Regions from separate parts of the Shewanella eurypsychrophilus genome, predicted to be linked through region 1. Evidence: riboswitches for the same ligand, from Rfam matches in the RefSeq annotation. Region 1 holds a riboswitch; the other holds the start of a gene.
The links. Region 1 has a riboswitch for thiamine pyrophosphate ahead of thiC (phosphomethylpyrimidine synthase ThiC). Riboswitches for the same ligand answer to the same signal wherever they lie in the genome.
Positions count from the first base shown of each region.

Region 1 (8,127 bases):
AATTTTCTGTTTGTACCAGGCTAAGTTGAGATCATTTTTAGCTTGCAAGTTCCATACGTAATGTCCAACAAACCAGGCAAGATAGATAATGAGTGTTGTTTGCCCCGAAATCCATTTCGCGCCAAATGACATTAAAATGATCAAGCTGCCAAAAAATAGGATGGCGAATCTTATATTTCCCAAGACTTCCTGGATATCAGAGAAAACGGCCTTTAAGGGCTTACCTTTTTGCGCTTCTTGATCTGTGGGTTCCTTGTAGAAAAGCAGAGCTGGAATGAAGTTTACGGCTATCCAAAATGAAGACATGATAAACACCCAATCCCAACTGATAGCACGTACATAACCCGCGATAAACGGGCCTAGGAAGCCGCCAATGTTGACCATCATGTAGAAAATGCCGAAACCCAGTCCTCGGTTTGTTTTATCTGTGGTCCTTGCAACAGTGCCTGTTACAACGGGCTTAAAGCAGGCTGCACCGAGAGCGACTCCCATAAACGCAATAAAGAAGCCGGCAAACGTATCGACTTGTCCCAAAATGAAGTAACTAGGACACATGATCACATAGGAAATTAAAAACATTCTCCGATAGCCATAACGATCAGCAAGCGCCCCGGTCACGACGGGAAATAGATACAGGAAGAAGGGGATCATCCCTTGCAGTAACCCTCTTTCTTGTTCACTAAAGCCTAATCCTCCTTGATGAGAGGGAGAGGTCATGTAAAGAGACGATAGTGTAAAGAATCCATACCAGGCAAGGCGTTCAAATATCTCCATGGTATTGGCAACGAAGAAGGTTTTAGGCAAGGGCGTTCGAGTCACTTGGGTCATGCTACTTCCTGTATATTTTATACAATTTAACCTATGCTAACGAGATATAGCATGGATATCAAGCAATGTGACATATTCGTTAACATTCACAGCAATTACTCAGATAAGATCGGTGCTAGACAGTTGCCTTTAGCTGTTATTCGGTCATAATGACGCCAAATTTTCTCATTATGTGATCTGTAAATGGCTGTGCTCGATATTTTAACAATTCCTGATGAACGCCTTAAGCGTAAAGCCCGCCCAGTTGAAAATATTGATGATGTACAAGCATTCATCGATGACTTACTTGAAACCATGTACGATACGGAAGATGGTATTGGCTTAGCTGCCACGCAAGTGGGTAGTCAACATGCCATATTAGTTATCGATCTATCTGAAGACAGAGATCAACCTCAGGTACTGATTAATCCTGAAATCGTATCGTCAGATGGTGATTTTGTCGGGGAAGAGGGATGTTTATCTATTCCTGGTTATCGCGCTAAAGTATCAAGAAGTGAAAAAGTCACTGTGAAGGCATTAGATCGTACCGGACAAGCGTTTGAAATAGAAACGGATACGTTTTTAGCTATCGTGCTGCAACATGAGATGGATCATTTAAATGGGATTGTGTTTACCGATCATCTTTCAAAGTTAAAACAACAAATCGCACTTAAAAAAGTAAAGAAGAATCGATAAATACTGCCAGTTATTATCAACAAACAGAGCTAGACAGTTTTCTAGTTCTCACCTGAGTTTTACCGCTATGCTTTGGTTTAAGCGGTAAGCTTAGGCTGATACAAAATCCCCCCTGTTCAACATTCCTAGCGTGAACTTCTCCGCCCAGTAGCTTTATGCTTTGCTTGACGATAGCGAGTCCTAGCCCATAGCCACCTTGACTAGAATGTCTTGCCTCATCCATTCGGGTAAATGGGTTAAAAATATTATCCAATTCAGATTCTGAGATCCCAAGCCCATCATCCTCGATATCGATGATGCACGTCTCCTCATCTATACGTGTACTTATGATCACAGTACAGTTATTACCTGCGTATTTTAATGCGTTTCTCAGTATGTTATCGATAGCTCTAATGAGAAAATTTATGTCGGTAATGATATTGACTTCAACAGCCGCTAAATTCCAACTTATGGTTTGAGTGTCTTTGGCTTCAAATTGAATATCCTTGAGTACTTTGGTTCTGATGGTGTTTAGTGGAACTGATGACAGTGTTAATTTAACATAAGCATTATTCAATCTACTGTAATCAAGAATACTGTTAATTAATGAGGCCATCTGTTGATTTTCATGCTCCAAACGGGAGAGGTTTTTTTGTTGTTGCTCATTGGCTTGCTTCGACAGTAGGTGGAGTGCTAACTCCTGACGTGCAAGTGGGGTTCTTAACTCATGAGAGACATCTCTTAATAACCGCTTTTGGTTTTGCATCGCGTTTTGCAGTTGTTCAGCCATATAATCAAATTCGGTAGCGAGATGGTAAAACTCGGTTTCTTTTACAGAGAAATGTTGTGAGATCCTAGTATCAAGCTGCCCACCGGCTAGTGCCTGGGTGCCTTTTTTAAGGTGTGTCAAAGGGGTAATTAAATAGCGAGTTAATATAGAGGTAAATACCAATAAAACGGATATTCCTACCAGTAATCTAATTAACCATAAGCTCTGAGTGAGCTTTTGCGCCGGATGCAGCTCAGGAATCAATTGTACGACGAGTGTTAATGGGGATGCTGAGTTTATGGCATTAACAAGAGGGATCCCGATGAGGGGCTTCCTGACACTGTCTCCCATAGGCAAGTGAAGTTGCCTCATATATTGCAATTTAAAAATAAAATGCGGGTGCATCTCAGCTTGGGTGATTGAGCGAAGATTTTCGTCCAACACATATACCCTAAAACTTTGATTTTTTTCCCAAGTTGCAAGGCTCAATAAATCTTTAGCGTTAATTAATTCTGTGGCTTGATTAGCAAGTTGAGTCAGCTCTGCTTGAGTCGAGCCAGGCAGCGTTAGCAAACGATTGATCACAACTCTTTCAATCCCAGTTGCTATCAGTAAAATAGCCAATAAAGATAAGGCGAAATAGCTAAAAATCTTGACTTGAAGTCGCGAAAATAAGCCTGATAAAGGAATGAACATAGGGCTATACTGCACTCTTTAGAAAAGGTAACTTGATTTGTTAATGATAATTGTTCGTATCGATATTATCTTAGAATGAATCGATTACCTAGATAATTAGGCAAAAAATGAGAGATATGTTTGGCTTGTAAGCTTTTAATTTATCGAATCAGTTTAGCCTGAAATTTTACCCGTCTTAAGTTAATGCTAACTTGCTCAGGGCATGATATTTAGAGAGTAAAATTGTACTTAGATAATAAAAATTGTATTTAGAGAATAAAAATTGAATATTGTGTTATTAACCCACGAACGTGAACTGTTACGACCTACAAATACTGGTCGTCTTGCTCTAGATGCATTCCCACATTTTTGTTCACGCTTGATCTGGTCACGCGTTGCCCCTGATAAACGTTTGGTTTCTTTACTTTCACAACAAAGCGCGGCGGTACTCTTTCCTGATGAAAAGGGTGCAAGTGAATCACCAAATGGTGTGGATACGTTAAACGCTAAAAGTGAGAGTCTCTTAACAAAAGATATTTATCTTGAATGCTTACCTCAGACGTTAGTGATCATTGATGCCACCTGGCAAGAGGCCAGGAAGATGTTGAGGCAGAGTCCATACCTTAAACAGGCAGCTAAGTTTGCCTTGTCTGGAAACCATGATTCTAGTTTCACATTGAGACGAAACCAGGTCGATGGTGGTTTATGTACCATAGAGTGCATAATTGAGGTGTGTAAGATTCAAGGGCTAACTCAGGAAGCAGAACAGCTCAACACTGTGTTTGAGCTGTTTCAACAGAAGTCGCGCTAATCAATTTATCAATGTTAGATAAGAGTCAGGTAAACGCAGAAAAAATGGCTCACGGCGCCAGCTAAGACAAAAAGGTGCCAGATTGCATGATTGTAGGGAATACGTTTACCCACATAGAAAATCACACCAAAGCTGTAGAATATGCCGCCCCATAGCAGTAATTGAAAACCTAATGTGCTCATAGATTGCGTGAGTTCACTCATCACAGTGGCACATAACCAACCCATTACTAGGTAAAGCACGACACTGAATTTCTTAAAGCGATTGATAAAGAGTGTTTTAAATAGGACGCCACCGAAGGCAAGGCTCCAAATAGAGATCAAGATGACATTTGCTTTGAAACCACTTAACGCGATAAGCATTAGTGGGGTGTATGTGCCTGCGATTAAAAAATATATTGCACAATGATCGGCAATTTTTAATTTATGTTTCCATTCTGGTGACGATACCCAATGGTACAACGTCGAGCAGGTAAATAATAAAATGATACTGCTACAGTAGATAATAACGCCAAACAACTGCACGGAATTTAATGAATCTTGTCCTTTTATGAAGGAAAAGATTAAGGCTAGAATCCCAGCAATCACACCTAAACCATGGCTGATACTGTTCGCCCATTCTTCTTTTTCGGTATAACCACTCGCGTTAACTGGAGATGAACCTTCTTGCTGAGCGAGGGACTCTTCTACTGCCATATATAACTACTCGATGATATTTTTAAGGAGTTTATCAGCAATACAGAGATAAAACCATAGTTAAGCGTACACGTGTAAGCTTAAATTGTTTGTCAGTGAGCATTCATCAAGCATAACTTTATCTTTTGCCACTGGAGTAAGTTCATTGGGTAATGTTCGACATTTTATATTACTTGAAATGAACTTTATCGACAGTTAACAATCTGAAAAGGTGCATGGGGAATTTAACATTAGCGAAGGAAGATGCTCACTTTCTGGTTTTGCAGGGCAGAGCTGTAATGCTAGTTTGTCTACTCGCTAATACTCCCAAGCGACATCTAGATACCACTTAGCCTATTTTCAAGGGATGAATCTTAGCTGTGCGTTTTGATATAAATAATAAGATATCTACTAACGCTGAATCGAGCCTAATTTGGTTTAATGAGCGTGATAGTGAGATCAATAGTGAGCTTGAGTTTGCGCTCACATCCAGTGATATCGCTACTCTTGTGCTAGCTGAAAGCTATACACACAAATACCTTAATTCTGCTTTGACAGTTGTACTCGTCATCCTTGTTCATCTAACGCTGCTTTTGGCACTCGATTCTGTATGGGAACCGACGGATTTATCTGTGCCGACCACAACGCCTTCTAAGTTAAACGCCTATATCTACTACGAGCTAAAAGAGACAGTAAAAGCGGTACCATTGAGTGGTAAACAGTCAGATAACAAGAGGCCTGTTGAGAGCGAAGATACTGACGAAAAGAAAACGGTAGAAATTGAAAATATTCTCACTCGAGAGAGTTTGCTGACACAGGTGATTCATGTTGATGAGACTAACAATGACGCTGCTGATATGGAGCAGGTAAATATGATAGAAACCGAGCAGCCAGCATGGCTTAATAAAGACAAGGAGAGTGTCCAAGCCCAAGCGTATTTCTCTTCTGATATTATCACTCCGTCGACGGTGTCTATTTCTAGTCTAAATGCTTTGACTCAAGAATATTTTAGCCGAGAAAGAGACGCTCTATTAGGTAAGCTTTCCGTAAATGCAGCAGCTCAGTACACTCAAGTAAAAACATTGAGTGAAATGGACGGTGAGATGATCGAATTAGAATTACCTGTTGAAGATGAATGGCTGACAGCAAAAACACTCGACCATAAGCTGGATCCTAATCGAATCGTCAGGCAAGGAAATACCTGCTACAGAGTGGTCAAAACACCAAACCCGATTAATCCCCATGCGGAAAACTTGGGTTATCCATTTCGCTGTGATGGTGACTCTGTTGCGGCGGCATTAAAACGTGCTATAGCAAAAAGAGTATATAAAAGACCGATAAATTAGTGATCTTAAAGATGAAATAAAATCATCGCAAAATTCATATGTTATATATCTTAGCAATCTACTTATTTTAATTAATATTAATACAAATACTTATAATTGTATTTTGACATGATTTATTTAGACTGGATATATTTACAAATAACTTGTTAATAAGCATATTTTGAGATTATACTGCTGGCATCTTGTCGGAGTGCCTATTGGCTGAGACCGTTTATTCGGGACCCGTTGAACCTGATCAGGTTAAAACCTGCGAAGGAAACAAGCGTGATAATTACTAATGAATGATGTGAATTTCTAAAGCCGTTTAGTCTATTTTTTTTGATGTATAAATGAATATATCGAGTCTGATAGTTAACTTTTGTTAGCTCTGATGCCTCAATGAAAATGATCATCGGCTTAATTAATTTCCTTATAATATTGTGGTTATCTTAGACATTAAGAAGGTTTTCTTGTGTCTGCTATTCAACTCTCCAGGCAAGCAACTTCATTTCAATTAAAGTGAGATTGCTTATGTCAAATCGTCGTGAAACCCGAGCTCAAGCTCAAAAATTTATTGATACTCTAAAGCCGCTGCAGCACCCTAATTCTGAGAAAGTCTATCTTACCGGTAGCCGTGAAGATCTTCGTGTAGGCATGCGTCAAATACTCCAAACAGACACCATGGTCGGTGGTACGGAGTCGGATCCGATTCTGGAGCCCAATGCGCCGCTAAAAGTCTATGACTGTGCGGGACCTTATTCCGATCCTAGTGCCAATATTAACGTCCGAAGCGGATTAGATAAGCTGAGGAATAACTGGATTTTGGAGCGAAACGATACCGAACAGTTAACGGGAGTCAGCTCTGGATTTACTCAACAGAGACTGGCTGACGATGGTCTCGATCATCTTAGATTCGACTCTCTACTTCCTCCTAGAAAAGCCAAACCCGGTCAATGTGTGACTCAGCTTCACTATGCGCGCAAAGGTATCATTACCCCAGAGATGGAATACATTGCGATACGTGAAAATATGGATTTATCCAAGATCACTGACGAAGTGTTGAAGAGAAAAGCGCCGGGTGAAAGTTTTGGGGCATCGATATCTGAGCCCATTACACCTGAGTTTGTTCGCAGTGAAATTGCCAGAGGCCGGGCAATCATTCCTCTCAATATTAACCATCCTGAAGCTGAGCCGATGATCATTGGCCGTAACTTTTTAGTCAAAGTTAATGCCAATATTGGTAATTCAGCTGTGACGTCATCCATCGAAGAGGAAGTTGAAAAACTGGTATGGTCGACTCGATGGGGCGCAGATACCGTGATGGACCTCTCTACGGGGAGATATATCCATGAAACACGCGAATGGATCATTCGAAACTCTCCGGTACCTATTGGTACAGTTCCGATTTATCAGGCCTTGGAGAAGGTGAATGGCGTTGCTGAAGATCTCAACTGGGATGTGTTTAAAGATACTCTGATTGAGCAAGCTGAGCAGGGGGTGGATTACTTCACCATTCATGCCGGTGTTCTGTTGCGCTATGTACCTATGACGGCAAAGCGTCTCACGGGTATTGTTTCACGTGGCGGCTCCATTATGGCTAAGTGGTGTTTATCCCACCATCAAGAGAACTTTTTGTATGAACACTTTAGAGACATATGTCAGCTATGTGCAGAATATGATGTGTCGTTATCTCTTGGTGATGGGATGCGACCAGGATCCATTGCCGATGCAAACGATGAAGCACAATTTGCCGAGCTGGAAACCTTAGGAGAGCTGGTTAAAATCGCATGGGAATATGATGTGCAAACCATCATAGAAGGCCCGGGCCATATTCCAATGAACCTGATTAAAGAGAACATGGATAAGCAGTTGGAAGTGTGTGATGAGGCACCATTTTATACTTTAGGCCCACAAACAACGGATATCGCTCCTGGTTATGACCATTTCACTTCAGGGATCGGCGCGGCGATGATCGCCTGGTATGGTTGCGCAATGCTTTGTTATGTAACCCCTAAAGAGCATCTGGGCCTACCGAACAAAGAAGATGTTAAACAAGGCTTGATTGCTTATAAAATTGCAGCCCACGCTGGTGATGTCGCTAAAGGTCATCCTACTGCACAGATCCGCGACAATGCGCTTTCTAAGGCGCGGTTCGAGTTTCGTTGGGAAGACCAATACAACCTAGGTCTTGACCCTGAAACTGCAAAAGCCTATCACGACGAATCATTACCACAAGAATCTGCAAAAGTTGCACACTTTTGTTCAATGTGTGGTCCGAAATTTTGTTCGATGAAAATCAGTCAAGAAGTGCGTGAATACGCTGCAGCCCTAAAAGTTGAAGTTCAATCTGACCATGATTTTAAAGTTAAAACGGCTACCGATATTGAGACT
Region 1 covers NZ_CP045503.2:2,580,313-2,588,439, forward strand. Annotated here, with positions in the region: gene FM038_RS10880 (MFS transporter) at 1-828, opposite strand, end outside; gene def (peptide deformylase) at 1,012-1,503, shown strand; gene FM038_RS10890 (sensor histidine kinase) at 1,520-2,947, opposite strand; gene FM038_RS10895 (tRNA-uridine aminocarboxypropyltransferase) at 3,219-3,737, shown strand; gene trhA (PAQR family membrane homeostasis protein TrhA) at 3,752-4,432, opposite strand; gene FM038_RS10905 (hypothetical protein) at 4,792-5,757, shown strand; TPP riboswitch at 5,934-6,032, shown strand; gene thiC (phosphomethylpyrimidine synthase ThiC) at 6,268-8,127, shown strand, end outside.

Region 2 (8,127 bases), 340 kb from region 1:
GTAATGGATGAAAACTCCATAACACTGGCCATGTCTTGCATCGACTCTTGGTAAATAGCCCACTGTTTAGACACTGATAGGCTATTTTCAGGACATGGAAGCTCAGACAGCTGAGTTAATAAAGATAGCAGTGCAAGATCAGCATCGGGCCAGAGCACCGACTCCTCGAGCAAAGGATATGCCGATTTAGCCGTGTTCAAACACCCCCAAAGTCCTGTGTCCTGCTCGATATATTCACTGAGATAATATTTCATATCTTGGCTGACATAGTACAGAGAGGGTGCGAGTCCTTTCTTTGCGGCTATCAGCCAATTAGTCACCTCTGCACCACGATCACAAATATGGCTACTTGCAGCAGAGTTCACTCTAAGCACCCAAGCTTTCCCCGTTAAAAACTCACGAAACAGGTAATTTTGATTACTGAGACCGTGTGTGAGTACGTTTACGTCTAACGATTTTGATAAGGGTAGCCCCGCTTGCTCCAATTCAAGTTTCACTGTTTCTGAGAGCGTAACGAATAAGTCTTGAACTGGAACCATCACAACTTCCTAATAATTATCAGTTAAGCACGACTCTCTTTGACTTGCTCACTCATCGCGGTACGCCAAAGGAAATAACCCCCGATAGCCATCCCTACATACATGATAAACAACAGAGAAGTCAGCATGAGTCCTTTTTGCAAATAAAGGTAGATGGACACAAAATCTATCACCACCCAATACAGCCAGTTTTCTAATACTTTTTTAGCCACTAAATAGGTGGTCATCACCGCGAAACAGGTCGTAGCCGCGTCTAAGTAAGCAAACGATGCTTGGGTATAGGTAGACATCAGATAACCGACTACAACAGAGATTATCGCAGTCACAGATATTAATTTAACGTGGCGCTGTAAGCTCCAGGAAATGACACCTATCGCCGCATCGCCACTCCGCCCTTTTGTCCATTGGTTAAAGCCATAGACAGCCATTGCCATATAATAGACATTAAGGACAGACTCCATCAGGAGTGATACTTTCCAAAAAAGTGCAGTGTAAATTGCCGTGCTAGCGAATGCAGCAACCCAGCACCAGATACTGCCTTTCATTGCCAATACCAGATAGGCGGCAGCCAATACAACGGCAATAGCCTCCCACGCGGTTAAAGCCGTCGCTTCAATCAAGGCAACATCGATTGTACTTAGCAGTGCCGACCAAAAGTCCATCATAAATGACCCCGAAATTGTATTACCTAGACCAAAACAGATACTCGCCAGGATCAGTGATCTGGCGAGTATAATTTCAACATAACATTGAACAGAATAAGGCTATTGCGTGTGCGAGAGGTTTAACTCACCACCAATAAACTTGCATACAAACACAGCTTTGCCCCATTTTACATGAGCCGCTTCCATCTCAGTAGCAAGCATTGCCATGACGTCGCGATATTCACCACACACTTGTGTTGCCATGGCATTGGTTTTACGTTCGATATTGTCGTAACTATCTAAACGATCGATAAACCATAAAATAGGATCTAAATAATTATCTTGCAGTGGGTAGCAACTAATCTCGGCTGTTAATTTCATTTCTTGACCTCAGGTGACACGCTTCATATAAGCTGCCACCACAATTAAATAAATAACTCACTCGTAAATCACTCAATAGCTAAGGTAACAGACATTTCAATCAAGTTTGAAGAGAGTGCGCGGAGTTTATAAGCATAAATGAGCACTCTCGACAAAAAATTGATTATAAATGGCAATAGCTGAGTATTGAGTTACATAAACTTGACGTTTACGGTCAGCCCTAGCTGGCGCGGATCACCGTAGCGTATATATTGCTTGTCTGCCCAGTCTTGATCTGGCTCGTTGCCAAAGTAAAAACCTCGGGTACCGTATTGTTCATCAGATAAGTTCTTACCCCAAAGGTAAGCAGACCATATATCGGTTTCATAACCGACACGGGCATTGAAGATGATATAAGCTTCAGACTTAGACTCGTTACTGTCTGAATAATAAAAATCACTCTTACCACTGGTGGTCAAGTTAGCGAACCAACCAGAGTCGGTGCGATAAGTCGCCCCTGCACTGTAAGTAAAGTTTGGTGAATGAGCCAGTTCGCGACCAGTCAGATCCACCGTTCCACCATACTTATCTTGATAAGCATAATCACCATATGCAGTTTCTAGCCAACCTAGGCTGGCATAAAATGTAAGATCCGATGTTGCATACCAATTGGCATCAAGTTCGGCACCATAATTATGTGAACTGCCTGCATTTTCAGTGAAGAGGATAAACTTTTGCGGTTCTTCAGGGTTCTGAAGTGATGCTGAAACTTGCTGATCACGTCTGTCCATATAAAATAATGAAAAATTCGTACTGGCATCACCATCAAGCCAAATAGATTTAAGGCCTATTTCATAGTTATATAAAGTTTCGGTATCATACTCTTTCTTGTCTGACAGCTCAGCTGGCAATGACATATTGAAACCACCCGCCTTATAACCTCTAGCGATTCGTGCATAAGTTTCATGACTGTCACTTAACGACTTACTCAAGGCAATATGCCCGCCCCACATGGTCTCACCAGGACTAAACTCATCACCGGCACTGTCACTGTAATCGCTGTCACGTCGTTCGACTCTCAGACCGAAGGACAAGGCATAACCCGCACCGAGATCTGAATCTAATTGGCCAAATACGGCAGTATTATTCGCTTCATATTCGGCAGCAAGCGTGTCTAACCAGCCGTTATAATCTTCAACTGTGTCGTTGTCTTCAGTTAAGCGCATACCATAAACACCCAGTAACCAATCTGTGCTACCAGAAAAGATACGTCCAGCTTCAGTTGAGCTGAGTCTAAACTCTTGGCTAATGGTATTTCGCTCCCCTTCTTTATCCCAGGTATAATCGAATTGGCAAGGCTCACCGCCACAATCCAGTCCGCCCCAGTAATCAGGGTTTGCCCAATCACCATCATAATTATAGTGAGTCTGAGAGTTAGCATATGATGTTAAAGAAACGAGTTCGAACTGCTCGGCACCTGAATAGGTAAACTTAAGCGAGCTACCTGTGGTGCGCTGCTTATCGACGCCTGGCGCGTCTGTTAGGGTATTCTCACCATTATTATCTAAGGTCCACACATCATAGCCATTATCATAGTCAGCATGAAGCAGGGTCAAATCTATCTGTAAATCATCTGTGGCATACCAACGCAATTTCGCCCGGCCGGTAAACTCATCCCGGGCATTGGTATCGTCACGTTCAAGATAAAGGTTATTTTGATAACCATTTTGCTGATGTTGCTGCAGTGACACTCGGTAGAGTAACTTTCCTGAATCCGTCAGAGGTCCAGAGCTAAAACCACTGAACGTAGTGAGATTATCATCACCTACTGAGACTTCTGCACCATGTTCAAATTCATCGGTAGGGTCGTTACTCTTAAGGTAAATCAAGCCAGCCAACGCATTGGCGCCATAACGTGTGCCTTGAGGGCCACGCAGCACTTCAACTTGTTGTAGGTCATACATGCTCGATACCATGCCAAGACCTGACATATCGATATCATCTATGATGTAGCCGACAGATGAATTGGGGGCGCCTTGATATTCTTCCTGCTCACCGACACCACGAATTTGGAAGTATTTAGGACGAGAACTACCACCCGACCAGTTAAAGTTAGCGATAGAATTAAGCACATCTTCGAAATGTTGTGCACCTTCATCTTCAATTTGCTGCTGATCGATAACCGTAATGCTTGATGGCATCTTGTCTAAGCTAGAACCGCGAAAATCAGACGTCACCACAATGACTTCCATCTCATCGGAGCTGGCTAACGTTTCAGGTTGTTCTGCAGCCAGTGCAAAATTACTCGCCAATACGCTAGATACTGCTAACGCTACCGGAGAGACTCTTTTTAAGAGGCTAGAATCAAAAGATAAAAATTTAAATGTATACATAGGACCCCAAATTATATTTTGAGATCCGGCAACTGGAAAAGCGAGAAAGGATAATCGTGGTCGACTACAGATGCTCTATAAGAACATCACGAATACATCAAACCTATTGGCCCATTCCTACGCCGGTATAAGCCGGATCAGGTTCAAAGGGTTTGTCATATGACATCTCAGAAACAGTCAAATAATGTGACTGCCTCACCCCTTGGCAAACGGGATTATACATGAATCATACAAATTGTTGACAAAGATATGTCACCAAATGGGCAATTTACAGTACTTGGATCAAAAAAACGTCAGCTTGGCTGACGTTTTAATTAAATAATAGCTTGAGTAACTAGGGTGAAGCATCGAAATAAGCCGTTACCGACTAATTAGAAAAGGCTTTTCTCACATAAATTTCATAGCGAACGGCATTGGCATTTGGTGCTGCTGCGGTAACTTGCATGCGCTGCATACCATGTAGCTTCAATGACTTCCAAGAGCTGCCATCATCTTCTAGTGTATAGCCATTGATATCATACCAAGTAAATTTATACTGAAGCCTTAAGTCAGTAGATACCTTACTCATGATAACGCCAGCACCCTGTAGCAGATCGCCTTGCTGACGTGCTTTAAGCTGGTCAACGCCAACCTTACTCGCAAAGCTGCTATTATCAACACGGATCTCCCCCGTTGAACTGGCCATCACACCGGCAGTATGTTGTGCACATGCGGTGATAACCATGACTGACACAAAAGCCAACAGTAATTTCTTCATCTTATCGCTCCAAACTATTCATACATGTTTATCACGGCCTAACACAGAGCCAGTATATTTTATATCAGCTTAACGTAAACCAGAACTCACTTAACCACAAAGAGAAAGTAAAATCTTGCTTATTTTCTAGATTAATCAATCAAGAAATGCGCCCTTGCCGTAGCAATCAGTTTTTTACGACTGGTTTGCCAGCAATTAATGCTCACATTGGCAACTCGTCGTCCTTGGCGGGTGATTTTACATTCGGCAAACGTATCTTTATGGTAACCCGCCCTCAAGTAGTCAATGGAAAAGTCGACGACTTTGGGGACTTTCGATGTATTCATAAACACCATGAGTTGCACAATAGCAGACATTTCCATAAATCCAGCAATCACACCACCATGAATGGCGGGCAATATCGGGTTGCCAATATTGTCATCTTTTGCTGGCAGCCTGAATACCAATTCGTCACCGAAACGCTCAACACTCATGCCAATAAAGTTAGTGTAAGGAACATGCCCTAAAAGATGGCCAAAATCATTCAACTCGGTGGCCTTCTTTACCATTTCCTTTACGTCTAACTCTTTACCATCGAGCTGTTTAACATCTAACGCTTGTCTATCTGGGGCGATAGATTTGGCTAATGGTGTTTCTCGGATAGTACTTTCTTCTGCAATGGGCTCAGCTGCTGTTTTTTGCTGACCTAATAGCGCCTGGCGAAAATCATCACCAATCATCTCTGGGCTTATGCGCATAAAAGAGCCTACCGCATGGGCAATGGGATCATCAATCGAATCTTGATAAGCAATGGCTCGGGTAAAAGAAACACTCGATGAGATTTTATAACACTCTGCAAAACCATAAACAGGCTTGTTAGGCTCTGCAGGCTTCATGTAGTCGACCCTAAGGTCTAATGTCGGCGATAGTTCTAACGACTTGTATTCATCGTAAATAGCGCAGACAACGGCACTTCCACTGGCTGTGTCCATTAAAGTGGTGATCACACCACCATGAATAACCCCAGTATCAGGATAACCGATTAATTCGGTACTGTAAGGCAACTCTATAAGCACATGATGCTCACTGGCCTCATGTACTTTGAGTTTTAATCGGCGACATTGAACAAGCTGTTCGACAAAACGTGTCGCAATTTGTGTCAAAGGGAAAAAATCTGAATTAACCTGCATGACTAACCGCTCATTCTATCTGTTAAGGTTCAACATAGGGCCTAAAGAGCAGCCACCGAGCAAGTGCATATGAATATGGAACACCTCTTGGCCACCATGCTTATTACAGTTCATGATGATACGGTAACCGTCTTCTGCAATCCCCGCCTCTGCTGCCAACTTTGCAGCGACAGTCACCATGCGACCTAAGGCTTTTTCATCAGACGATTTAACATCGTTTGCTGTAGGAATAAGATGATTAGGGATGATTAAGATATGCGTTGGCGCCTTGGGATCTATGTCTCTAAATGCTGTCACTAGATCATCTTGAAATAAGATTTCTGCGGGAATTTCACGTCGAATGATCTTGCTAAATATGGTTTCTTCAGCCATTTGACTGTCCTCTTATCATTAGGGTTGCCACAGTATACGCATAAATCGATAACTTGTGATGGTATCAAGCTTAAGAGTAGAAGTAACAGACTAAAAAGTAAGCGTTAATTTTCAATTTAATTATAGAAGTAAAAGGCAACAAACAAAATACAACTGCAAAGTTTCAGCCGAGAGTTACAAACCAAAAACCAACCATAAACACACCAAGGTAACAAATTACACATATGTATATACAAACCAATTGACATCAGCAAGCAAACCCTTTTAAATACTGATAAATTTATAAGGGAATGTATCTAATGCTGACAAACAAAGAGACAGCTTTACTAGACGCTGCAACTGAACTCATTCGAGAAAAAGGCATGATTGCGTTAAACATGTCAGATGTACATAAAAAAGCTGGCTACTCTAGAGCGGCTCAATACCAGTCTTTTAGTGATAAAAATTCACTACTTGCTGCTTTATGTATGCGTGAACTCGTACAAAGTACCACGGCCATTGAAGAGCAGAGATATAAAGAGCTAACAGCTGACTTTACTGTCGTACTCAGACCTGTGGTATATGATTATTTGAAGTTATCTGATCGTCTGATGATAGATTCTGCATTTGGAAATATGCTGAAATGTGTTGAGGCCTTACCAGAGGTAGAACAATTCTCTTTCTTAAAGCAAGGTTTTGCTTTCTTGCATGCGGAAAGAACTAAAGCGAAAAATACATAAGCCAGCAGAAAATAAGCCTCGTCTCCTTTCGTAAATCAGATCACTAACGAGGTTTCACTTTCAGATTGTTGCTAGTTTCAAATTGTTGATAGAGGGGGGTGTTAACCGAATAAGCTTAGCTTCCCTTTTCACCTGTTTAAGAAACTGATGAGATCTCAGCTCTATTGAGCTTAATGATAACTCGCTGACATTCTGAGCAAATATAGCGGCCAGCTAAGGTATTTTTCGTCTCAAACTCATCACAGTAAGAACATAATCCAAAACTGCGAACCTTGATAACATTTAGCCCCACTGTAGTATTATCTAGCACATCTCTACGACTCGATGTTTTACAAGCTGCCTCTACGCTGTTCTGAGCGATCAACAGTAAGGTATTTGCAATGCCAATAAGTAAGACTTTAACGATATAGAGACTAAAAGCCATCACCAACAAGCCAATAACTGCCCAGATTGAATTATGAAATTCAAAACTCAAGAGCAGTTTAAGCCCACCACCTATGGTGAGTAATGCCAACAAAATGGTCAGCACAATATCGAGATGACCAATGACACGGGAAAAATCCCTAACCTTTGTTTCCATGGCTAATTACGCCTTGATTAAATATACAACGCCATCTTTTTCATAGACGTTCTTAACTTCACTTCCTTCACCTAATACAACCACTTGCTGGCCTTTTTCAGTCACAGCATTACCGGCAGCATCCAATATAATCGCAATTCCCAAAGCAGTCAGTACCGGTGAACGGAAGGCGTTGTAATGATGATGATGTCTAGGAACAACCACAACAGGTGCTCTAACTACACGCTTGTAACCCACTTTCTGACACTTAACACCACCAGCACGTTCACAGCCTACGGTTGCAGCTGCGGCCGGTGTGGAAGCAAGTCCAAGAAAAGTGAATGCAATAACAGCAACTAATGTATTAACCTTGAACATAATAACCTCTTAACTCGATATGTAGCTCAGCGTGTGATTTTTACACTGAACAATAAACACACGAGAGTATACACATGACTAGCCACTATGTAAATCCAGATTAACAAATGGTCATCTTCACTACCGTTTTTTGGCCTGCGCGTATAATTATCTAAACATCTCATATAAAAAGCGTATAAAAAAAGCGCCCGCAGGCGCCTTTATTAAAAGGGTGAACACACTATCCCTGCTTAATTC
Region 2 covers NZ_CP045503.2:2,236,957-2,245,083, reverse strand. Annotated here, with positions in the region: gene FM038_RS09430 (phosphotransferase) at 1-539, opposite strand, end outside; gene pnuC (nicotinamide riboside transporter PnuC) at 563-1,204, opposite strand; gene FM038_RS09420 (hypothetical protein) at 1,304-1,564, opposite strand; gene FM038_RS09415 (TonB-dependent receptor) at 1,756-3,936, opposite strand; TPP riboswitch at 4,034-4,149, opposite strand; gene FM038_RS09410 (YcfL family putative periplasmic lipoprotein) at 4,304-4,693, opposite strand; gene FM038_RS09405 (PaaI family thioesterase) at 4,825-5,862, opposite strand; gene hinT (purine nucleoside phosphoramidase) at 5,878-6,234, opposite strand; gene FM038_RS09395 (helix-turn-helix domain-containing protein) at 6,534-6,953, shown strand; gene FM038_RS09390 (hypothetical protein) at 7,090-7,533, opposite strand; gene FM038_RS09385 (hypothetical protein) at 7,540-7,890, opposite strand; gene FM038_RS09380 (CsgG/HfaB family protein) at 8,111-8,127, opposite strand, start outside.
Region 2: another riboswitch for thiamine pyrophosphate. It lies ahead of FM038_RS09415 (TonB-dependent receptor); the one in region 1 lies ahead of thiC (phosphomethylpyrimidine synthase ThiC).